DNA from 2 places in the Shouchella oshimensis genome. Region 1 is predicted to be linked to the other one. Evidence: a T-box and tRNA genes for the amino acid it is inferred to sense, from the RefSeq annotation. Region 1 holds a T-box; the other holds one or more tRNA genes.
What was found. The T-box of region 1 lies ahead of glyQ (glycine--tRNA ligase subunit alpha). A T-box ahead of a tRNA ligase gene usually reads a tRNA of that ligase, here a tRNA-Gly.

Region 1 (12,111 bases):
AAGTGAAACGATAGCCCCCTGAATTGAAACGATGGAGCCCAAAGTGAAACGATAGCCCCCTGAATTGAAACGATGGAGCCCAAAGTGAAACGATAGCCTCCCGAATTAAAACGATGGAGCCCAAAGTGAAACAATAGATCTCCAAATCAAAATGATGGAGAGTAGTTGAAACAAGAATTTTCATCTCATCCTTCTCTCAATTCCCAGCATGTCCTCAGCAAAAAGTAATTTATATTAGTTAGTTCAACGCACTCCCGACGAGACTTCCCCACATCCAGTGAGCATAGTAATTAACAATTCTCCTTCCTTGACTCTAGAGTTATCCTCATACATCTCAGTATATTTTTCTGTTCCCATAATTTCTGTATCGAAAATCAGGTGATATCCACCTTTCTTATGACATAAGCATACATGGAGGGGGAATGGTGCATGGGAAAACTGATGGGACCTGTACGGAAATGGATGATGCAGCATATGCAGCTTCCCGCAGATGTCATGATGGACCTGCCCAGAATTACAATGATTGGTCAATTGCATATCTATATTGAGAACCATAAAGGAGTGTTACGTTTTTCGAAAACGGAACTAAGACTATTGCTGAAGCAAGGCCAAGTACTGATAAAAGGAGATCAATTTGTTATTAAAACAATCTTCCCCGAAGAGCTTTTACTAGAAGGAAGGATAGATCAAGTTATTTATGTCAATGAGACAAATAAAGACTCCTAACTATAGACGAGGATATACAAGGAGGAAAATATGATAAATCAATGGATGAAGCATATTAAAGGATTCGTATTTGTTGAAATAACAGGCGTTTATACGGAACGTCTGTTAAATGCATGCTTAAATAAAGGACTAGCTATTTGGTCAATTAGAAAAATGGATGAAAATCGATTAGGTTTTTATTTGGCGCTTGAAGATGTTCCTATGATGAGGTCTTTATTAAAAAAATTTGAATGCAAAATGTTCTTTAAAAAAAGAAGAGGTGGACCATTTTTAATAGCAAAAATGAAAAAACGTACTGGTTTTACCTTAGGTGTAGTAAGCTTCTTCATTCTGATACTGGTATGTTCTCAGATGGTCTGGGGTATACAGGTAAAAGGAGGGTCACCTAAAATAGCTAATGAAGTAGAGAATGCTGCATTAGAACTTGGGATCAAACGTGGCACATTTCAAATGACACTTCCTCCTGTGGAAAAAATTCAACAGGAAATGCAACAAAGAGTAACTGACGCTACCTGGATTGGAGTCAGGCAAAAAGGCACCATTTATGAATTTGAAATTGTTGAACATCAACTGCCTGAAGAAGCTGAGTTATTAAGTCCACGCCATTTAGTAGCTAAGAAAAAAGCAGTTATTTACAAAATGTTTGTGGAACATGGTCATGCAGAAGTGAAAGTGAATGACTTTGTTCAGCCAGGAGATCTTTTAGTCTCAGGTATAATTGGCACAAATAAAAAAAGTCAACAAACCGTGCCAACAAAAGGACAAGTATTAGGAGAAATATGGTACACTTCTAATGTAACCGTTCCATTAGAGGCTTCGTTTACCACATTAACTGGCAAGCACTCATCGCGTTATTTTGTTTCTTTTAATGACTTTAACGTGCCGATTTGGGGTTTTGGCAAGCCGAAATACCAGAATGTTCAAGAATTTGAAGAGGTTAAAACCTTAAATGTATTTGGCTGGAAGTTCCTGTTGCGCTAAAACATAGAGAAATTCATGAAACCCACTCCTATAAACGTACGTATACGGAGGATGAGGCTAAGCAAATCGGAATGAAACAAGCTGAACAAGAACTAATGAATCAGATCCCTTTAGATGCTGAGATCAAAAGCGGAAAACTTTTGCACGAATCCATTGACAATGGTAAAGTGAAGCTAACGATACACTATCAAGTTATAGAAGATATTACGAAGGAAAAACCGATTATCCAAGGAGATTGAGGCGATTTGTCAGAAACCAAGATGCTCCATCTAGAGCCAAAAAACACAAATGAAACACAATTATTATTTGGTCCAAACGATTCACATATAAAGAAGGTAGAAGAAGCTTTAGCTGTTCAAATAGTCACTAGAGGTGAAGAGGTGACTGTAACAGGAAGCGAAGAAGGCATCAAACAGACGGCAGATGTGTTTCAAACGCTGCTACACCTTTTAAGAAAAGGTTTAAGTGTATCTGAACGAGATGTTGTCTATGCTTGCGGACTAGCCAAAAAAGGCCAATTGGATGAGCTATACGAGCTATATGATGAAAAAATAGCGACTTCTGTAAAAGGTAAGGTTATTCGTGCCAAAACGCTTGGACAAAAACATTATGTAACACAGATCCGTAAAAAAGATATGACGTTTGGAATTGGTCCCGCCGGAACGGGGAAAACCTACTTAGCTGTAGTGATGGCAGTTAACGCTTTAAAAGACGGTGCCGTACAAAGGATTGTCCTGACAAGGCCAACGGTTGAAGCAGGTGAAAGTCTGGGGTTCTTGCCAGGTGACTTAAAGGAAAAGGTTGATCCTTACTTAAGACCTTTGTATGATGCGTTGCATGATGTTCTTGGAGTTGAGCAAACAACAAGATTAATGGAACGTGGAACCATTGAAGTAGCACCACTTGCGTATATGCGTGGCAGGACACTCGACGATGCATTTGTGATCTTGGATGAGGCGCAGAATACAACAAGAGAGCAAATGAAGATGTTTATAACAAGACTAGGCTTCGGCTCAAAAATGGTGATAAATGGTGACTTAACTCAGATTGATCTTCCGAAAGGCAAACAATCTGGTCTTGAAACAGCTTGTGGGATCTTAAAGAATGTGAAAGGTATTGGCATGATATACCTGCAGCAATCTGATGTGGTCCGTCATACATTAGTGCAACAAATTATTCAAGCCTACGATACTTCAGGGCAGAATTCCTAACTGACCCTGAAGAACTACATACATATGGATAACAAACAGTAAGCAGACCAATTCGTTTGGTCTGCTTCTCTTAAAGGGTACTATATATTTTGATTACATGTAAAACGAAAGCTGAGGTGAACTATGTGGCAGAACAACCAAAATCGTTAAAACAATGGTGGAAAGAAATAAAGCAACATCGATACATTAAAACCATTCTTGTTCTTTTAACAGCCATTTTTCTTTATTTAATGATGTTAAGCAATGTAATTCCAGAGCAACTGGACATCCATTTGTCTGATGTGGCTGATGAGGACATTCGCTCTCCCATTACGATTGAAAATAGTCAGGCTACTGATGAACTTCAAGCTGAAGCCGTACGGAATGTAGAACCAAACTATGTGCTAAAGCAAGGTTATGCCGAAACACAGGGTGGGCGCGTAAATGATATCTTTGAACTCATCATGCAGGTGAAAAAGGATCAGCCCACAGTGGATGACGCAGATGAAGAGGATGAGTTTGACGAAGAAGGCGTGTTAGAGGAGAGTTTAACGAGTGTAAAGGATGCCCTTTCTTCAGGCACAAGTAATCAGTTGTCAGATGCAACTATTCTTACCCTGTTAGAGACCTCGGATTCTCAACTCGTATTAGCTAAAGAAGCAACATCAAACACTGTTTTTGAGGTAATGAGTGAGCGAATTGAAGCGAATAATCTAGAAGAGGCAAAGGATCAAGTGGACGAGCTCATCAATATTTCAACTGTTAGTAATAAACTTCGAGATGCGATGGTGGAAGTAGCTCAGTTCGCCATTATTCCAAACTACGTTTATGATCGGGATTCAACAGAGCGTCTCAGAGAAGAAGCTGCTGAAAATGTTGAGCCAGTTATGATTAGAGAGGGTCAACTTCTTGTTCAACAAGGAGATGTCATTAATAATGAAGCATACGCTCAGCTGAGGTTAGTCGGGTTATTAGATGAATCTCTTAATTTCTACCCTTATATTGGCTTGGGCTTATTCGTATTGATTTTAATGGGTATGATGCTTTATTTCATCCAAGAATCGAATACCACCGTACGAAATAATAACTCTCATTTTCTAATGTATATCCTTGTTTTTGTGATTGTTACTTGTTTGATGAAAGTGACAAGCTATACGGAACTGCTAGGAGTTGTTGGCATCGGTTATGTTGTGCCAGTAGCTGCTGGAACCATGCTTTTGACGCTACTTTTAAATACAAGGATCGCCTTGTTTACAAGTGTATTATTTGCAACGGTTGGTACAGTGCTCTATAGCCAAGAAGGCGCATCTTCGTTTAATGTGACCTTTGGTTTCTATTTATTAATTAGTTCATTGGCAGGTGCGTTATTTCTAAACACTTCAAATCGAATCACAAGGCTTCTTAGAGCAGGTTTTCTAGTAGCTTGTATCAATGTCATTGCCGTATTAACATTACTATTCATCAAAGGCATGCAGAATAATTGGATTGAAGTAGGCTTCCATCTTGGAAGTGCAGCTTTTTCAGGAGTGGCGGCTGCCGTTTTGACAATTGGGTTACTTCCTTTTTTTGAAACTGGATTCTCGATTTTATCCGTCTCAAAATTAATTGAGTTATCAAATCCAAATCATCCATTGCTCCGAAAAATATTGACAGAAGCACCAGGTACATATCATCATAGTGTAGTTGTCGGTAATCTCGCGGAAGCAGCCTGTGAACGACTTGGTGAAAATGGACTATTAGCACGAGTCGGTGCTTATTATCATGATGTTGGAAAAACAAAGCGACCACATTTCTTTATTGAAAATCAATTGAGGCATGATAATCCTCATGATAAAATTTCACCTCAGTTAAGTAAAACCATTATTATCTCACATCCTTATGATGGCGCAGATTTGTTGCGTGAGCACAAAATGCCAAAAGAGATTGTAGAAATTGCTGAGCAGCATCATGGTACAAGCTTGCTTAAGTACTTTTATCATAAAGCTAACCAGGAAGTTGAGCAGCCATTGCCGGAATCTCAGTTCCGCTACCCTGGACCAAAACCTCAAAATAAGGTAGCATGTATTGTTGCTATTGCTGATAGCGTAGAAGCGGCAGTCCGATCAATGCCAAAACCTACACCTGACAAAATTGAAACATTGGTTAATAAAATTATTAAAGATAAGCTTGAAGATGGGCAATTTGACGAATCCGAAATCACATTAAGAGAGTTAAATGATATTGCCCTATCCATGCTTGAGACTTTAAAAGGGACATTCCATCAGCGAATTGAATATCCGGATGAAATAAAAAAAGGTGGGAAAGAACATGGCGATACTCGTGGAAACAATGGACGAGACTGACACGTTAACAGATAAACAACTTGAGCTTATCACAGCAGTACTCACACATGCTTCTGAATTAGAAAAGCTAGAAGGAGAAATTGAAGTCTCAGTTAGTTTTGTAAATGATGAAGAGATAAGGCAACTGAATAATGAACATCGGGGGATTGATCGAGGAACCGATGTGCTTTCTTTTGCATTAAATGAAGGAGAGGAAGATTCAGTTGAGTTAATAGAAGGCATGCCTAATTTACTCGGTGATATTATTATTTCAACTCCAAGAATAACGATGCAGGCAGAAGAATACGGTCATTCATTTGAACGGGAGCTTGGATTTTTAGTCGTTCATGGCTTTCTTCATTTGCTAGGGTATGATCATCTAAATGAACAAGACGAGAAGATTATGTTCGGCCGCCAGGAGGAGATCCTAACAAGTTATGGGCTTGTCAGATAGGAATCAGAGGGGATTTAGACGTCTACTACGTTCTTTTGTATTTGCAGCACATGGCCTTAAGCATGTGATAAAATATGAACAAAATATGCAAATACATCTTATATGTTCTATTGTTGTATTTGCAGTGGCCTGGTGGTTAACATTGCCTCTTGAGCATTGGTTAGTCTTATTACTTGTCATCGGAGGTATGTTCTCCTTAGAAATTATGAACACAGCTGTAGAACGTACGGTTGATTTATATACAGAGGAGTTTCATCCACTAGCCAAACGAGCAAAGGATGTGGCAGCAGCTGCTGTGTTTGTTTATGGCGTGTTTGCTGTTATTATAGGAATACTAATCTTTGGCCCACCATTTATACAAATACTATTTTATTAAAAAGGGGTTACATCTATGCATGATCATTTAATGGAAGAAGCAGCTAATGCGAGGAAGCAAGCGTATGTGCCTTACTCCTCTTTCCCAGTAGGAGCTGCTCTTCTTATGAAAGATGGTACGATTTTTCATGGGGCAAATATTGAAAATGCTTCATTTGGGTTAACAAACTGTGCGGAAAGAACAGCACTGTATAAAGCCTACTCAGAAGGAAATAGAGAGGTACAAGCAGTTGCTGTTATTGCAAATACCGATGAGCCAGTTTCACCTTGTGGAGCCTGTCGTCAAGTGATGATGGAATTATGCGGACCAAATGTTCCAGTATATTTAGGAAGTACAAATGGAAAAATAGTTACAACTACAGTGGCAGATTTACTGCCTGGTGCATTTAAAGCGGGGGATATGAATGAGTAATCAACACGAGAATGAGCATAAATCAGGTTTTGTCAGTTTGATTGGCCGACCAAATGTCGGTAAATCAACGTTATTAAATCGAGTAATTGGTCAAAAAGTTGCGATCATGTCGGACAAACCACAAACAACACGTAATAAAATCCAAGGTGTATTTACTGATAATGATGCACAGATTGTTTTTATTGATACACCAGGTATTCATAAACCGAAGCATAAGCTTGGTGATTTTATGATGAAGGTAGCAAAAGACACATTAAAAGAAGTCGATATCATTCTCTATTTGGTTGAAGCGAATGAGGCATTTGGACCAGGTGAACAATACATTATTAATCGCTTAAAAGAAACATCTACTCCTGCATTTTTGATTATTAATAAAATTGACTTGGTGCATCCAGATGAGCTGTTTGCGTTAATTGATACATATAGACAAAAACATGAGTTCAAGGAAATTATCCCGATCTCTGCATTAAGCGGAAATAACGTGCCAGTCCTTCTTGATCAAATCAAAGATAAACTGGAAGAAGGACCGCAGTATTATCCTGCTGATCAAGTAACAGATCACCCGGAACGATTTATTGTTGCTGAATTAATTCGAGAGAAGGTCCTTCAGTTAACACATGAGGAGATCCCACATTCAATTGCCGTGGGCATCGAACGGATGAAAAAGCGAGAACACAAAGATATGGTCGATATTCAGGCGACGATTGTGGTAGAGCGATCTTCACAAAAAGGAATTGTTATTGGTAAACAGGGATCACTTCTAAAAGAAGTAGGAAAACTTGCTAGAGCCGATATTGAAGCCTTACTTGGTTCAAAGGTATTTCTAGAACTTTGGGTCAAAGTCGAGAAAGATTGGCGGAATAAACAGCTCAGCTACGAGACTTTGGTTTTCGCTCGGATGAATACTAAAAATAGGACAATACTTTTAACAATGGTTGGGTTACTAGCCATTGTTTTTTTGTAGGGAAAGCCTTATCATAAAAAGAAAGACCCGAGAAAAAATGTCAATTTAAACGTGTGAGTGTTTGTCAAGGTTTATGATTTAGTAATATTTCCTTAACATGTTCTAACTTAATCAGGTGAAACTAGGAGTACAGGTGGAACGATTTCTTGACAAAGGAGTGAATTCTGACATGCTCGATTTATCTTGGAAAGTTTTTACTAATACTGGAAATCTAGATACGTATTTATTAATCAAGGAGCTTGAGCGCGATTCAGAAGCAAGCATTGAGTCAGAAAATACAACTGATATAACGCTTGATTCATCCTCTCAGTAACAAACAGCTAGGTGGTTACGATGTTAGATAGAGTAGAAGCAATTGTCATTCGAACCGTAGATTACGGAGAAACCAATAAAATTATCACACTTTATACAAAAGAACGAGGAAAAATAGGTGTAATGGCAAGAGGGGCTAAAAAACCGAGAAGTCAGCTCTCAGCTGTTTCTCAGCCGTTTATATACGGCTCTTTTGTCATTTATAAAGGTAGTGGATTAGGTACGTTAAACCAAGGGGACACCATTAGTTCTTTCCGCAAAATCAGAGAGGATCTCACCTTGGCCGCTTACGCGATGTATATCGCTGAAATGGTAGATAAGCTTACTGAAGAGAATCAACGTTATCTATGGCTATTTGATTGGCTTTACCTAAGCCTTGAGAAGATGGCTAGTGGGGCAGACCCAGAGGTTATTACCCGAATCTTTGAAATGAAAATGCTTGATGTTGCAGGTATTAGCCCGCAACTTGATCAATGTGTGTGTTGTGGATCAACGGAAACACCTGTTGCGTTTTCCATTCGCTTTGGCGGATTTATATGTAGGTCCTGTTTGCATCGGGATGAGCATGCATTTCCATGTTCATCTCAGACGGTTCGATTGCTACGTCTTTTCTATGAAATGAATTTGCATCGACTCGGAAATATTTCATTAAAAAAAGAAACCAAACAGGAACTTAAGCAGATCATTCGTGCTTATTATGATGAATACTCTGGTGTTACCTTAAAGTCTAGACGGTTTTTGGATCAACTTGAACGTATGGATTTAGGTCCGAATATTGACACGTAGTATGATCTTATGTATGATTTTACTAATATGAATACGTGCATTGATGAAAAGAAGTACCTGCAATAATCTGATTTAAGCGACTTAGGGATGGTGTAAGCCTAAGATTCAGATAGCAGCGAAAGGCATTTCTGAGCACAACTAACGAAAGTGGTTCGTACAAATGAGTACGGATAAGTAGGGTGGAACCGCGGGAAAAGCTCCCGTCCCTACGCTGATTACAGCGTAGGGACGGGAGCTTTTTGCTTTTGCTGCCGCCTTTATGCGAGTGAACTAATGACAGGAGGCTGTACGATGAACGTACAACAAATGATTTTAACATTACAGCAATATTGGGCAAAGCAAAATTGTATTATTATGCAAGCATATGACACGGAAAAAGGTGCAGGTACAATGAGCCCTTTTACGTTACTCAAAACGATTGGCCCAGAGCCATGGAATGTGGCGTACGTTGAACCTTCAAGACGCCCGGCTGATGGACGTTATGGGGAAAACCCCAATCGCCTGTATCAGCATCACCAATTTCAAGTTGTGATGAAGCCGTCACCACTTAATATTCAAGAATTGTATCTTGATAGCTTAAAGGAAATTGGAATAAATCCGTTAGAGCATGATATTCGATTTGTCGAGGATAATTGGGAGAATCCAACACTTGGTTGTGCAGGACTTGGTTGGGAAGTATGGCTTGATGGTATGGAAATTACCCAGTTTACGTACTTTCAACAAGTTGGTGGACTGGAAGCAAGTCCGGTATCGGCAGAAATTACGTATGGCTTAGAACGACTTGCTTCTTATATTCAAGATAAAGAAAACGTGTTTGATTTAGAATGGGTTGAGGGATTTACGTACGGCGACATTTTCAGTCAAGCCGAATACGAGCATTCTAAGTACACGTTTGAAGTATCGGATACAACGATGCTCTTTTCATTGTTCCAAACGTACGAAAAAGAAGCGGGCAGAGCATTAGATGAACAGCTTGTTTTACCGGCATACGATTATATCTTGAAATGTTCACATAGCTTTAACCTGTTAGATGCACGAGGAGCCATTTCTGTAACCGAACGTACAGGATATATTGGTCGCGTGCGTACACTTGCGCGACGTGCTGCTAGACTTTATTACGAAGAACGGGAACGCCTTGGCTTCCCTCTGTTAAAAGCAAAGGAGGAGTCGAACCATGAGTAAGCATGATTTTTTACTAGAGATTGGACTGGAGGAGCTTCCGGCTCGATTTGTCACTTCATCCATTAAACAGTTAAAACAACTGGTTGAAGAGTGGTTAAAAGAGCAGCGACTGGAGTACGTGGCAGTTGAAGGCTACTCGACGCCAAGACGTTTGGCTATATTAGTGCGAGACTTAGAAGACAGTCAACCAAATCTGGAAAGCGAATCACGTGGACCAAGCTAAAAAAATTGCAGTAGCAGAGGATGGTAGCTGGTCTAAGGCGGCTCAGGGCTTTGCTCGTGGTCAGGGTGTCTCACCTGATGAGTTATTTACAAGTGAAGTTAAGGGAACGGAGTATGTGTTCGCGAAGACTTTCCAAGAAGGGAAAAAAACGCTTGAGTTGCTGCCTGCATTAAAGGATTTAATTACGTCGATGCATTTCCCTAAAAACATGAGATGGCACGATTACAGTCTTCGTTTTGCTCGTCCAATTCAGTGGTTAGTAGCATTGTACGGCAAAGAAGTGATTCCATTTTCGATCACGTCCATTCATTCAGGTGACAGTAGTCGCGGACATCGTTTTTTAGGTGAAGACGTGAAAATAACGAATCCAAATGAGTACAAAGAGCTTATGCGAAAGCAGTTTGTGTTAGTTGATGCTGAGGAACGAAAACAAACGATTCGCTTGCAGCTAGAAGAGCTAGCTGAGCAGGCTGGATGGGTTATTCCTGTAAATGAAGAATTGCTTGAAGAGGTAAATAACTTAGTGGAGTGGCCAACTGCTTTAAGCGGGAAATTTGAAGAAGAATTTCTTAGCTTACCAAAAGACGTTTTATTAACAACAATGAAGGAACATCAGCGTTATTTCCCAGTAGAGAATATGGAAGGCAAGCTGTTGCCTCACTTTATAACTGTACGTAATGGCGATTCTAGTCACATAGAAAACGTTGCTAGAGGAAATGAAAAAGTGTTACGCGCTCGCTTTTCGGATTCAGCGTTTTTCTATAAAGAAGATCAAAAGATGGATATTGATGCAGCTGTTAGACAGCTTGATGCCATCGTGTATCACGAAGAATTAGGTTCCCTTGGAGATAAAGTAAAACGAATCAAGGATGTTGCTGCCAAACTTTCCACTCATCTGGACCTTTCTCAGAGCAATCAAGAATTTGTACAACGTGCAGCTTCTATTAGTAAATTCGATCTTGTTTCTCAAATGGTCGGAGAATTTCCTGAACTTCAAGGTTTAATGGGTGAAGAATATGCGCTCTATTTGGGAGAAAAAGCAGAAGTTGCAACAGCTATTAGAGAGCATTATTATCCACGCTTTGCGGGTGACAGTCTGCCTGAGACTAAGATTGGTTTGGTTATAAGTATGGCGGACAAACTTGATACGATTGTATCGTGTTTTGCAATTGGTTTAATCCCAACCGGTTCTCAGGACCCTTATGCCCTAAGACGTCAAGCGTTAGGACTAGTACAAATGGCTGTAGAGAAACAATTGGACATCCAGCTAGATACTCTACTTAATCTTGCAGTGGAAACGGCAGAAGATCATGGATTGAAGATAGAAAATAAAGAAGAATTGCTTCAGCAGTTGAACGAATTTTTCACGTTAAGAATGAAATATGCTCTTTCTGATAAAGGCATAGAGTACGATGTTGTTGATGCTGTTTTAACAGATGAACAGGCGACGATTACGTGGACGTTTTCAAAGGCGGCGTTACTTTCAGAAGCTCGTAAGCACGAGAACTTCAAGAAAGTGGTGGAAGCGTTAAGCCGTGTCACAAATATCGCCAAAAAAGCAGAAGCGACTGTTGAGATAAACCCATCCTTGTTTGAAAAAGATGAAGAGCGTTTATTATATGATCGTTACAAAACCTTATCATCAACATTGAAACAATATAAGGATCAAGGACAAGTAACGGAGGCTTACAAAGCATTAGAAGAGAGTGTGCCACTTGTTCATCAATATTTTGAACATATTATGGTTATGTCAGATCAGAAAGAAGTAAAAGAAAATCGTCTTCAACTGATGAAGCAGCTGGCTGCCGAAATCGAAGCCTTTGCTCTGTTTCAAAAGATTGTGTTTTAAAAGGTTGGATATTTGTTATTGAAAAGGGCGGTGAGTTCCTATCGAGCTATCTAGTAGGCAAGAACAAATTCTTACCATTGTAAAAGAAAACGCTCCGATTACTGGGGAACATATTGCGGAAAAGCTCTCGTTAACGAGAGCTACACTGCGACCGGATCTAGCGATCTTAACAATGTCTGGTTACCTAGATGCAAGACCACGGGTAGGCTATTTCTATACAGGAAAATCAAATACTCAAATTCTGTCAGACAAAGTAAAAACCATCACTGTGGACCATTACAAATCTAGACCTGTTGTTGTGAATGAGTCCTCATCTGTATACGAAGCCATTACGAC
Region 2 (12,111 bases), on a different contig from region 1:
CGACGAACAGACGTGGATGAAGCAGGAAGTTGAAGTAGGAGAATTCAACGAAGAAATGTACACGGTCGAGATTTTGAGTGGCTTAATAAGTGAAGACTATATCACATATCCTGAGCCTGCTCCAACTGAGGGACAAGAAGCAACATTATTTGAAGAGGAAGTTTATTATGATTAAGCTGACTAAAATCTTCAAGTCTTATAAATTAGGTAAAGAAGAAGTACCGATTTTAAAGGATATTAACCTAACGATTGAAAAAGGTGAATTCGTAGCCATTATGGGCCCATCAGGCTCAGGCAAATCAACGTTAATGAACATTCTCGGTTGTTTAGATAAACCAACCTCTGGTGACTATGCATTAGATGCTGTTAATATGCTTGTAGGAAAGGATAGCTTTCTTGCTGAGATTCGAAACCGTTCGATTGGGTTTGTTTTTCAAACCTTTCATCTGATGCCACGATTGACAGCACAACAAAATGTAGAGATGCCGCTTATTTATAGTGGAATTAAGAAAAAGGTTCGTCGCGAAAAAGCGAAGGACGTGTTAGATAAGGTTGGTTTAGCGGAGAGGGCATCCTTTAAACCATCGAGTTTATCAGGAGGGCAAAAACAGCGAGTAGCGATTGCGCGCGCATTAGTTAATGAACCTTCTTTTATTCTCGCAGATGAGCCAACCGGTGCACTTGATACAAAAACGAGTGAGCAAATTCTTGATCTTTTTACAGAGTTAAATAAAGAAGGCATCACTATTGTTATGATTACTCACGATAAAGAAGTAGCCGAAAAAGCGGATCGAACGATATATATTCGAGATGGTCAGCTGTTTGTGGAAGAGAAGGGAGAGCCTGTGCATGCTTGAGAACATTAAGCTGTCCTTTCAATCCATCTTTGCACATAAGATGCGTTCAATCCTCACGATGCTTGGAGTCATCATTGGAATAGCGGCGATTATCGCCATTGTTTCCATGATACAAGGGCAAAGTGAAGTGCTTAAAAGAAGTATTATCGGAATGGGGAACAATACGATTCAGGTCACGTACGAGGACCAAATGAATAGTGGCCAAGATGACTATTGGGGTGGAGGAGAGACATATCTCTCAGCACCACCAGTCACAGAGGATACTTTAGATACAATCAAAGCTGATCCTGTTGTTGAAACGATTGCATTGTTTCATAAAACATGGGGTCCAGAGACGTATCATCAAATGAACACATCCTATCCAGAGACGTATGCGGTTGATAGTACCTACTTTGATTTGTTTCCAATTGAATTACTTGAAGGAAGAATGTTATCCGAAGAGGAATTAAATGCAACCTCACAGTTAATCATGATTAATGATGACGCGAGAAATGAATTATTTGATGGTGGAGAAGCTGTTGGACAAAGTATTGACTTAAAAGGAACTCCTTTTAGAGTTGTTGGTGTCTTTACAGATAAAAAACCAATGGATGATCCGTATTTTGATGACTGGCCGCAACCAAAAATGTATGTGTCTAAAGCGATTTGGCCACTAATTAATGGTTATGATGCGCCTACTCAGATCTTAGTAAAAGCCGTTTCAACTGATACGATCCAGCAGGCAGGTGAAATGACTGCAAGCTATCTGAATGCCGATCTGTCCGATTTGGAAACAGCTACGTACCGAATTCCTGATCTTCAAGCAATTACAGAAGATCTAGAAGCAGCGAATCAGACATTTGCCTTTTTGCTTGGCGGCATTGCAAGCATTTCATTATTAGTCGGTGGTATCGGTGTCATGAACATCATGTTAGTGTCAGTAACAGAGCGTACAAGAGAGATTGGTATTAAAAAAGCACTAGGTGCAAAACGCTACATGATCTTAATGCAATTTCTAACAGAAGCCATTGTGTTAACAAGTGTAGGTGGAGCTTTAGGAGTACTGCTTGGAATTGGAGCAGCAAAAATTGTCTCTAATATCATGAACATGCCATTTTATATTTCCATCTCAGCAATCGTTGGAGCATTAGTGTTCTCAATGTTAGTTGGCGTCATTTTTGGACTGTTGCCATCTATCAAAGCCTCAAAACTACAACCTGTTGATGCGTTGAAATATGAATAGTTAGTAGTTTACGGATAACCTAAAAACGGCGAATGATCCTGAACAGTGGATTGTTCGTCGTTTTGATTTTCGATAAAAGGGATGGAGGAAGGTATCTGCAGACATTCTGCTCTAGTGTGGCGAGGAACGGCTTGGTATAGGGAGAAGTCTCTTGGTGCGCTGTAGGAAGTTCTTGCTAAAGTTGCCCGTTCTCTTGCTAAGGTAGAGAGGCTCTTGCTCCCACCGCGATTTTTCTTGGAGTAGAGGCACGGAGCTTGGTAAAAGCTTGATTCCTCTTGATGTTTCGTTAATTTCTCTTGCTACCCCGGCTCCTATCTTGCTGAATCGGCAATCCTTCTTGGTTCTGATCATAACTTTTTTGGTATCGCCCTTCATCCTTCGTCCTTTTTGTCTCATCTTCATGAATTTTTTAAGTATTATCTTAAAAAAAGGATGAACACTAAGACTTATGATTGATAATTAAATTTTGTGTATGATATACTGTTCATGATCTACTGCTACGCGTGGCTTCTAAAGGTTTTTATTAGATCTTCTCATGCAGAAGAGAAGCGAAATACATGTACTTAGGTTAAAAAGAGGCATGGAACGGTTCGGATCAGAGCAGTGTGGGCTTCAGTCGTCCAGATAAAAAGTCTGTTCTATTTATCGGGAATATGCTATTCTTTTTTTTGAACTAAATGGGTGATTGTAAAGATGTTTAGCATATAATAAGCTACACGTCTAAATGAACCTGCATTTTTAAACTATTTTAAGAAAAGAGGCTGATTCATTATGGCAGAAAAAACGTATAAGATTACAGCAGAAACAGGAATTCATGCTCGTCCGGCAACACAACTTGTAAATAAGGCTGGGCAATTCTCTTCAGATATTACTCTTGAGTATAAAGGGAAGTCTGTAAATCTTAAATCCATTATGGGTGTTATGTCTCTTGGTGTTGGCCAAGGTGCAGAAGTGACAATTAAAGCTGACGGATCAGATGCAGATGATGCACTTGCTGCAATTGAAGAAATCATTAAAAACGAGTTAGGGGAATAACACATGCCACAGGTAATTACTGGCATAGCTGCTTCCCAAGGCATTGCAATTGCAAAGGCCTATGTGCATGAAGAGCCTGATTTCACGATCAGCTCTTCAGAAGCATCTGACCCAAGTGCTGAGATTAATCGTTTTGAAGACGCTCTCAGATTGTCGAAGGAAGAGCTATCTGCCATTAAAGATAAAACTGAACAAAATCTTGGTGCAGATAAGGCTGAAATATTTGCAGCCCATTTGCTTGGTCTTAAGTGACCCCGAGTTAATTGATTCAGTTAAGGATAAGATTACGAATGAGAAACGTAACGCTGAATTTGCTCTTAATGAAGTAGCAGATCAATTTATAACTATTTTCGAAAATATGGATAATGAATATATGAAAGAACGTGCTTCGGATATTCGTGATGTCTCTAGACGTGTGATTGGTCATCTTCTAGGTATTGAAGCAGGTTCACTTGCTACAATTACTGAAGAAACGATTGTCATTGCTGAAGACCTTACACCATCAGATACTGCACAGCTAAATCCTCTTTTTATAAAAGGGTTTGCTACAGATATTGGCGGTCGTACATCCCATTCTGCAATCATGTCTCGTTCACTTGAAATTCCTGCAGTTGTTGGTACAAAAGAAGCCACAAAGTCAATTAAAACCGGCGACATTGTAGTTGTGGACGGCATTGATGGTGAGGTTGTTATCAACCCATCTGAGGATGTATTGGCTACGTTTAAACAAAAGAAAGCTGATTTCCAAAAGCAAAAAGACGAGTGGGCTAAGCTTGTGAATGATCAAACAACTACGTCTGATGGTGAACATGTGGAGCTTGCTGCAAACATCGGAACACCAAAAGATTTAGATGGTGTGATCGCAAATGGGGCAGAGGGAATTGGTCTGTACCGTACTGAATTTCTTTATATGGGTCGAGAAAATCTTCCTTCAGAGGACGAGCAGTTTGAGGCGTATAAAGAAGTCGTTGAACGAATGGAAGGGAAACCAGTTGTCATCCGTACATTAGATATCGGTGGCGACAAAGAACTTCCTTATTTAGATCTTCCTAAAGAAATGAACCCATTTTTAGGTTTCCGTGCAATTAGACTTTGTCTTGAGCAACAGGACCTATTCCGTGTTCAGCTTCGTGCTCTTCTTCGTGCAAGTGCATATGGAAATCTAAAAATCATGTTCCCAATGATTGCCGTTCTTGAAGAGTTACGTCAAGCGAAAGCATTGCTTAACGAAGAAAAGGACAAGCTTATTTCTGAGGGAGTGACTGTTTCTGATTCAATTGAGGTAGGTATTATGGTTGAGATTCCATCTACAGCCGTTGCTGCACCTCAATTTGCTAAAGAAGTTGACTTCTTTAGTATTGGAACAAATGATTTGATTCAGTATACTTTTGCAGCGGATCGTATGAATCAACAAGTGTCTTATTTGTATCAGCCTTATCATCCAGCTATTTTGCGTCTGGTTGAAATGGTTATTAAGGCTGCTCATAAAGAAGGCAAATGGGTTGGTATGTGCGGAGAAATGGCTTGGGATGAAATAGCTATTCCGTTATTACTTGGATTAGGCCTAGATGAGTTTAGTATGAGTGCAACGTCTATCCTGCCAAGCTAGAAGCCAGCTATTAAAGCTGTCTAAAAAAGAATTGGCAGATTTTGCCCAAAAGGCTCTTGAGCTAGATACGGCAGATGAAGTGGCTCAGCTTGTTAAAGCAGAATACATCACTGAGTAATGAATTTGAAAAACGGACGCCGATTTGGTTGTCCGTTTTTTTGTGGCTAGACATGGACATTTCAAGTCTTTTGTTAGTAAGACTTGAATTCCTATATGAAAAAAGAGAAAATAATGAATAGATATAGAACCGTTATGAATAGGAGGTGCGATAATTGAACCATGATCAAATTGAAGATATTGAGCGATCATTACGCAGAGTAGCAGATATGGTCAAACAAAAAGGAAGAGTTATACTTTCTCAATTCCCTATAACCCCCCCACAGTTTGTGGCACTTCAATGGTTAAATGAAAAAGGTGACATGACAATTGGAGAACTATCCACCAGTATGTACTTAGCTTTTAGTACAACGACAGATCTAATTGATCGGATGGAAAAAAGCGAGTTAGTTGCCCGTGTGAAGGATGCAAATGATCGCAGAGTGGTTCGTATCCATCTGCAGAAAAAGGAAAAACGATTATTCAAGAAGTGATTTTAAAAAGACAGGATTATTTAGAAAATATTCTAGCAGATTTTACTGCTGAGCAAGTGGACACGCTCGAACAGAGTCTAAGCTTACTCCATGACCAAATGAAAGTAGTAAAATCAACCAAGACATCATAGGTGGCTAGTAACATATAGATAGAAATTGAGGGAGACACGTTGGATAGACCGATTGGAGTCATTGATTCAGGCCTTGGTGGATTAACAGTCGCAAAAGAATTAATGCGACAGCTGCCGAAAGAGGAGATTGTGTATGTAGGCGATTCAAAGCGTTGTCCTTATGGTCCACGACCACAAGAGGAAGTACGAACGTTTACGTGGCAAATGATTACGTATCTACAAACTAAAAATATTAAAATGCTTGTTATTGCATGTAACACCGCTGCAGCAGTAGTGCTAGAGGAAGTAAAAAAGGCACTAGATATTCCTGTAGTTGGAGTTATCTATCCAGGCGCATCCAGTGCACTGAAAGCAACAAAAAAAGAGCATGTCGCGGTCATTGGTACAACTGGTACCATTGCTAGTGGAGCGTATTCAAAGGCGCTATCAGCTATTAATAGCAATGTTCAAGTAGAAAGTCTTGCATGCCCTCCATTTGTCCCGCTTGTAGAACAAGGGATATTTTCAGGTGAAGAAGCAAAAAGGATCGTTTCACATACATTACAGCCTTTATCAAGAAAAAACTTTGATACGCTAATTTTAGGGTGTACCCATTATCCATTACTTACCCCACTCATCAAAGAATGGGCAGGATCTGATATCTCTTTAATCTCTTCTGGAGAAGAAACGGCAAGAGAAGTTAGCGGGCTGCTCTATCATGCAGAGACGGCCTATACTGATGAACGAATTCCTCGTCATACCTTTTTTACAACAGGTGAAGAAGAGTTATTTAAACGATTAGCAGATCAGTGGCTAGAGATGGATGTCGGTCAGGTGCAAACGATTAACATTGATCTATAGATTACTAGTAAGAGTTAGACAGTGAACCTCAATAGATGTTCACTGTCTTTTTTTGTGCAGAAAAAGGTTTGTCTAAAGTTTGCTTGGTCTAAATCTCTTAAAGGCTCGTATACATGAAAGTACAAACCATTAAGGGAGGGAACATGAATGCGTAAATACTTGAAAATGGGCGTTCCGCTTTTTATTGTGGCTACACTCATTACGACTGGGTGTTCATTTGGATCAAAAGATGCGGCAACAGATTTGGATAAACCTCAAGTTAATTACGTGGAAGAGGGCGAACAAATAGATTTAGATGAAACAGGAGAAGAAACGGAAGAGGCAGAAGAAGGTGAAGAAGGTGAAGAAGGTGAAGGACAAACGGACGCAGCTACAGAGACGGTTCAACGGGAGTTATACCTTCTTGATGCAAACGGATTAGTTGTGCCGCAAACATTAACTCTTCCAAAACAAGAGGGCGTATTAAAGCAATCTCTTGAATACTTAGTTCAAGATGGTCCGGTAGATGAATTGTTACCTAGTGGGTTTCAAGCAGTACTTCCGCCTGGAACAAGTGTAGATGTCAATTTAAAAGAAGATGAAAAAACAGCAGTTGCTGACTTTTCAAAGGAATTTGAATTTTACGATGCAAATAAAGAGCAGCAGATTCTTCAAGCGATTACGTGGACATTAACTCAGTTTGAATCCGTAGAAAAAGTGCAAATTCGTATAAATGGATATGATCAAGAGGTAATGCCACTTAATAAAACGCCGATTGGAGATGGTGTTAGTCGCTCCGATGGCATTAATCTTGAGTCAAACCAGGTTGTGGACCTTGTGAACAGTGAGGAAGTTGTACTCTATTTCTTAGGGCACCAAGGGGAATCTACTTATTATGTGCCAGTGACCAGAAGGGTAGAGGCTGGAGATGATGCACTAACAGCTGCCGTTAAAGAATTAATAGACGGTCCATCGATTGGAACAGGCTTAGTTTCTGAGATTCAATCAAAAGTGAATCTGCTAAATCAACCAGAAGTAAAGGATGGTACGTTAACCTTAAACTTCAACGAACATATATTTGAAAGTATTGAAAACATGTCAGTATCAGAGGATGTCCTAAACATGTTGGCTCTTACATTAACAGAGCAAACGGGAGTCGATAAAATCTCTGTTGAGGTGAATGGAGAGGCGTCTGTATTAAATCAAGACGGCGAACCTGCAGAACCAGTTTCGAGACCAAAACAAGTAAATGAGCAGTCTTTATAAAATGTTTTTGCTTTTACCTTTGCGTTTTTAAGGGGAGACTTTATAATAGATAGAGGTAGAGAAGGAGCTGTCAGCCCTTCTCTTTTCATTTTTTGAATAGAAAAGGATCGATATGAATGATGCGAATAGATGGAAGACAAACAAATGAACAACGACCTGTGGAGCTAGAGCTTCATTTTACAAAACACCCAGAGGGTTCTGTATTGATCTCAGTAGGAGACACAAAAGTAATCTGTAATGCGACAATAGAAGATCGGGTCCCTCCTTTTCTCAGGGGTAAAGGCAAGGGATGGATCACAGCTGAGTATGCGATGTTGCCAAGAGCAACCGCTGAGCGAACAATTCGCGAATCCTCTAAAGGAAAAGTGACAGGTCGAACGATGGAAATACAAAGACTAATTGGCCGTGCGTTACGTACAGTTGTTGACCTTAAGAAAATGGGCGAAAAAACAGTCTGGATTGATTGTGACGTCATACAGGCAGATGGTGGAACGAGAACGGCTGCGATCACAGGTGCATTTACAGCGATGTGTTTGGCCTTTGAAAAAGCATTAACAGAAGAAAGAATATCGGAGTGGCCAGTCAAGGATTATTTGGCAGCTATTTCTGTTGGCATAAATGCTTCGAAACAGATCCTACTTGATTTATGCTATGAGGAAGACTCAAACGCTGACGTTGATATGAATGTGGTTATGACGGGAAGCGGAGCATTGGTAGAAATCCAAGGAACAGGAGAGGAAGCTGTATTTTCAAGAAGTGAACTTACAGCTATGCTCGATGTGGCGGAAAAAGGAATTAAGGAACTCATTTCCGAGCAACAGCATAAGCTTGGTAAAACAAGTGACCGTATCCAGGAGACAAAAGGAGTGAATACAGATGACATCTGAACTCATCATCGCCACAACCAATAAAGGAAAAATAAAAGAGTTTAAGCAGCTGCTTGAAGGGAATGGAACAGTCATAAAGTCTCTGCTTGATTATCCGAAAATCCCTGATATTCCAGAAGACGGACTAACGTTTCACGAAAATGCAGCGATTAAAGCGGAGACATTGTCTTCACTGTTGAACCGAACGGTCATTGCGGATGATTCTGGATTAGAGGTAGATGCTCTAAATGGTGCACCTGGAATCTATTCTGCAAGATACGCAGGAGAAGAGAAGGATGATGCAGCGAACATCACAAAGCTTCTTCATGAGCTGAAGGATGTGCCAGAAGCTGAGCGGACAGCAAGATTTATTTGTGTGATGGCTGTAGCACAGCCAGGTGAAGAGACTATTTATTTTAAGGGGCAGTTTGAAGGTTCGATTGCTTTGACGCCATCCGGAGACGCAGGCTTTGGATATGATCCTGTATTCTATGTACCTGCACTTGGTCAAACCGCTGCAGAAATCTCATCAGAAGAGAAAAATGAGCGCAGCCACCGTGGAAAAGCAATTCAAGAACTCTTAAGATATAAATACTTATTTGATCTGTAAGGAGGATACGCAACAATGAAAGCACTTATTATTAGTGATAGCCATGGATGGACAGATGAGCTAGAACAATTATTAGTAACGAAACGTGATGAAGTGGATCAGATTTTTCACTGTGGAGATTCTGAGCTTGTCCCTAATCAAGGGCCGCTTGCTGGAGTTATTTCCGTCAAAGGCAATTGTGACATGGGTCAAGATTTTCCAGAAGAATGGATCGAAGACACAAATAATGGACGTATGTATTTCACACACGGACACCTCTATCAGGTGAAAAGCCACTTGCAATCACTTGTTTTAAGAGCGGAAGAAGTTGGCGCAGATGTGGCCAGCTTTGGTCATACTCATGTCGCTACTTGTTTTCAAGAAAAAGGCATTGTATTTATCAATCCTGGAAGTATTCGTCTGCCTTCTGGTCGCAGAGACCAAACGTACTGTATCTGTGAATTAACGGATGCTACGATTGAAGTCACATACTATACGTATGACGGTCAAGAGATGCCAGAGCTTGGCGGAACATTTCCACGCAAAAACAACTAGAAGGAAAAGCCAAGGGACGGCTTCTTTTAGGAGTCGGTAAAAAGTGTGTTGCAACGCAAGCTTGAAGCGGTTTATACAACTTTTCAAGAAGAATATGACATAACTTATTGACAAAAATCGATTAATGGAGTATATTTATATTCGTCGCTGATATTTCTTTTTGAAAAGCGATTCAAACCATGATGCGGGTGTAGTTTAGTGGTAAAACCTCAGCCTTCCAAGCTGATGATGTGAGTTCGATTCTCATCACCCGCTTTTCGATTTTGTCCTAGTAGCTCAGCTGGATAGAGCAACGCCCTTCTAAGGCGTCGGTCGGGAGTTCGAATCTCTCCTGGGACGTCAGGATTATCTTTTTTACATACGTAATACAAAAAACGCCTTTTGCAACTTATGTTTGCAAATAGGCGTTTTTTGTATTATTTGAATGTGTTGTGATTGCTTGGAGCCAAGAAGGGTCGCTATTATTTACATTTTCAGGTGTATAGAAGTACACCGTCCACCCTTTTTTTGCAACACTCGTTTGATCCGTTCCTGCTTAGCTTGTGAACTAGCTTTTACAAAAGCTAACCTGTAAGGAATGAGAGCGACATTCGTATGAACGCCATAAATCGTTTGGTTAGGTGTTGGATACAAGTTGCGTTGATGGAGGATTTCACACAATTTTTTATCCATTACATCAGGACATCTTCTCCAACTGTCTGTCACGAGCACTAGATGGTTTAGCGGTTTTGGATTAAACACAAGTAAAAATGGTTTAATAAAAGAAATTCTCTGAAAAAAACGTTTTAATCGTTTCATTGTCATCACCTAATTGTACTATGCCCTATTTTCAAAAAAATATGACAGAATTTTTGAAAATAGCTAAAACTTTTTAATGAATAGTATGTAACCGCATACATTATAACGAATCTATCTAAATTATCAAATTATTTTCGTGAAAATGGTTGACCCTCGCATATAAGAGGCGTATGATAAGTCTCAATAACGAAACACTTTTAAGTAAGGACGTAAGAAATGTTAACAAAGAGCTCTAGTAAAAGATCACCGAATAATTAGAATGACTTAATGTTTTGCCCATGACAATGTTTAACATGGCTATAACAGAGATTACAGTGAAGTGGGAGCGGGTAGCAATGAGAAGTGACATGATTAAAAAGGGTATTGATCGTGCACCGCATAGAAGCTTACTTAGAGCAGCCGGTGTTAGTGAAGAGGATATGGACAAACCGTTTATCGGTGTTTGTAATTCATATATTGATATTATACCAGGTCATATGCACCTGAATAAATTTGCTGAAGTTGCAAAACAAGCGATTATTGAAGCCGGTGGGATACCATTCGAATTCAACACAATTGGTGTTGACGATGGAATTGCAATGGGTCACATCGGGATGAGATATTCTCTCCCAAGTAGAGAGATTATCTGTGATGCTGCTGAGACCGTTATAAATGCGCATTGGTTTGATGGAGTGTTTTATATTCCGAACTGTGACAAGATTACACCAGGTATGTTGATGGCATCCGTTAGGACGAATGTTCCTTCTGTTTTTGTCTCTGGTGGACCAATGGAAGCCGGACGTACAAAAGAAGGTCAGAGCTTGTCGCTTGTATCCGTTTTTGAAGGCGTTGGAGCTTTCTCATCCGGTAAAATGACAAGAGAAGAACTGCTTGAAATTGAACAGCAGGCCTGTCCAACTTGTGGATCATGTTCAGGAATGTTCACAGCAAATTCCATGAACTCGCTAATGGAGATGCTTGGATTAGCACTTCCGGGTAATGGAACAATTGTTGCTACATCAGAAAAACGTCATCAGTTGATTAAGGACGCTGCAAAGCACTTGATGAACCTGATTGAAAAAGATATTAAACCAAGAGATATTATTACACAAGAAACCATTGATGATGCATTTGCTTTAGATATGGCAATGGGTGGATCGACAAACACAGTCCTTCATACATTAGCTATTGCTCATGAAGCAGAAGTTGAATATGACATGAATCGAATTAATACAGTTGCTGAAAGGATTCCGTATCTTTGTAAAATCAGCCCAGCATCAGATTATTCGATGGATGATGTTCACCAAGCTGGTGGTGTAAGTGCAATTATCAAACAACTCTGTGAAATCGAGGGTGCGGTTCATCCGGATCGAATTACGATTTCCGGAAAAAGCCTCTATGAAAATGTGAAAGATGCAGAAGTAACAAATAAAGAGGTTATAAGGGACAAAGACACAGCATATAGTCCAGTGGGTGGATTATCCATTTTGTTTGGTAATCTTGCACCAGACGGGGCAGTTATTAAAGTAGGTGCAGTTGATCCTTCAATCCAAGTTTTTGAAGGAGAAGCGATTGTCTTTGAATCTCAAGAAGAAGCGCAAGAAAAGATAAATAAAGGTGAAGTTAAAGAAGGTCACGTCGTTGTTATTCGTACCGAAGGACCAAAAGGCGGTCCGGGAATGCCGGAAATGCTTGCACCAACGTCAGCGATCCAAGGTAGAGGGCTTGGTACAAAGGTAGCTCTGATCACAGATGGTCGCTTCTCAGGAGCATCTCGAGGCATCTCCATTGGTCA

Region 2: it encodes a tRNA-Gly, which carries the amino acid that the T-box ahead of glyQ (glycine--tRNA ligase subunit alpha) is inferred to sense. The anticodon was not compared.

Annotation. Positions count from the first base shown of each region.
Region 1 is NZ_JAMQJY010000006.1:104,245-116,355, reverse strand. Features, by position in the region: gene yqfC (sporulation protein YqfC) at 430-726, shown strand; partial or broken gene yqfD (sporulation protein YqfD) at 757-1,946, shown strand; gene NDM98_RS22170 (PhoH family protein) at 1,953-2,918, shown strand; gene NDM98_RS22165 (HD family phosphohydrolase) at 3,044-5,239, shown strand; gene ybeY (rRNA maturation RNase YbeY) at 5,205-5,672, shown strand; gene NDM98_RS22155 (diacylglycerol kinase family protein) at 5,656-6,048, shown strand; gene NDM98_RS22150 (cytidine deaminase) at 6,064-6,459, shown strand; partial or broken gene era (GTPase Era) at 6,452-7,368, shown strand; gene NDM98_RS22140 (YqzL family protein) at 7,593-7,736, shown strand; gene recO (DNA repair protein RecO) at 7,757-8,521, shown strand; T-box leader at 8,553-8,732, shown strand; gene glyQ (glycine--tRNA ligase subunit alpha) at 8,813-9,703, shown strand; gene NDM98_RS24800 (glycine--tRNA ligase subunit beta) at 9,696-9,926, shown strand; gene glyS (glycine--tRNA ligase subunit beta) at 9,913-11,775, shown strand; gene ccpN (transcriptional regulator CcpN) at 11,816-12,111, shown strand, end outside.
Region 2 is NZ_JAMQJY010000001.1:1,239,736-1,251,846, reverse strand. Features, by position in the region: gene NDM98_RS06790 (efflux RND transporter periplasmic adaptor subunit) at 1-175, shown strand, start outside; gene NDM98_RS06785 (ABC transporter ATP-binding protein) at 168-857, shown strand; gene NDM98_RS06780 (ABC transporter permease) at 850-2,079, shown strand; gene NDM98_RS06775 (phosphocarrier protein HPr) at 2,851-3,114, shown strand; partial or broken gene ptsP (phosphoenolpyruvate--protein phosphotransferase) at 3,118-4,841, shown strand; partial or broken gene NDM98_RS06765 (MarR family winged helix-turn-helix transcriptional regulator) at 5,050-5,444, shown strand; gene racE (glutamate racemase) at 5,484-6,284, shown strand; gene NDM98_RS06755 (GerMN domain-containing protein) at 6,432-7,529, shown strand; gene rph (ribonuclease PH) at 7,649-8,416, shown strand; gene NDM98_RS06745 (XTP/dITP diphosphatase) at 8,406-9,005, shown strand; gene NDM98_RS06740 (metallophosphoesterase family protein) at 9,021-9,539, shown strand; tRNA gene NDM98_RS06735 (tRNA-Gly) at 9,724-9,794, shown strand; tRNA gene NDM98_RS06730 (tRNA-Arg) at 9,805-9,878, shown strand; gene NDM98_RS06725 (hypothetical protein) at 10,005-10,337, opposite strand; gene ilvD (dihydroxy-acid dehydratase) at 10,673-12,111, shown strand, end outside.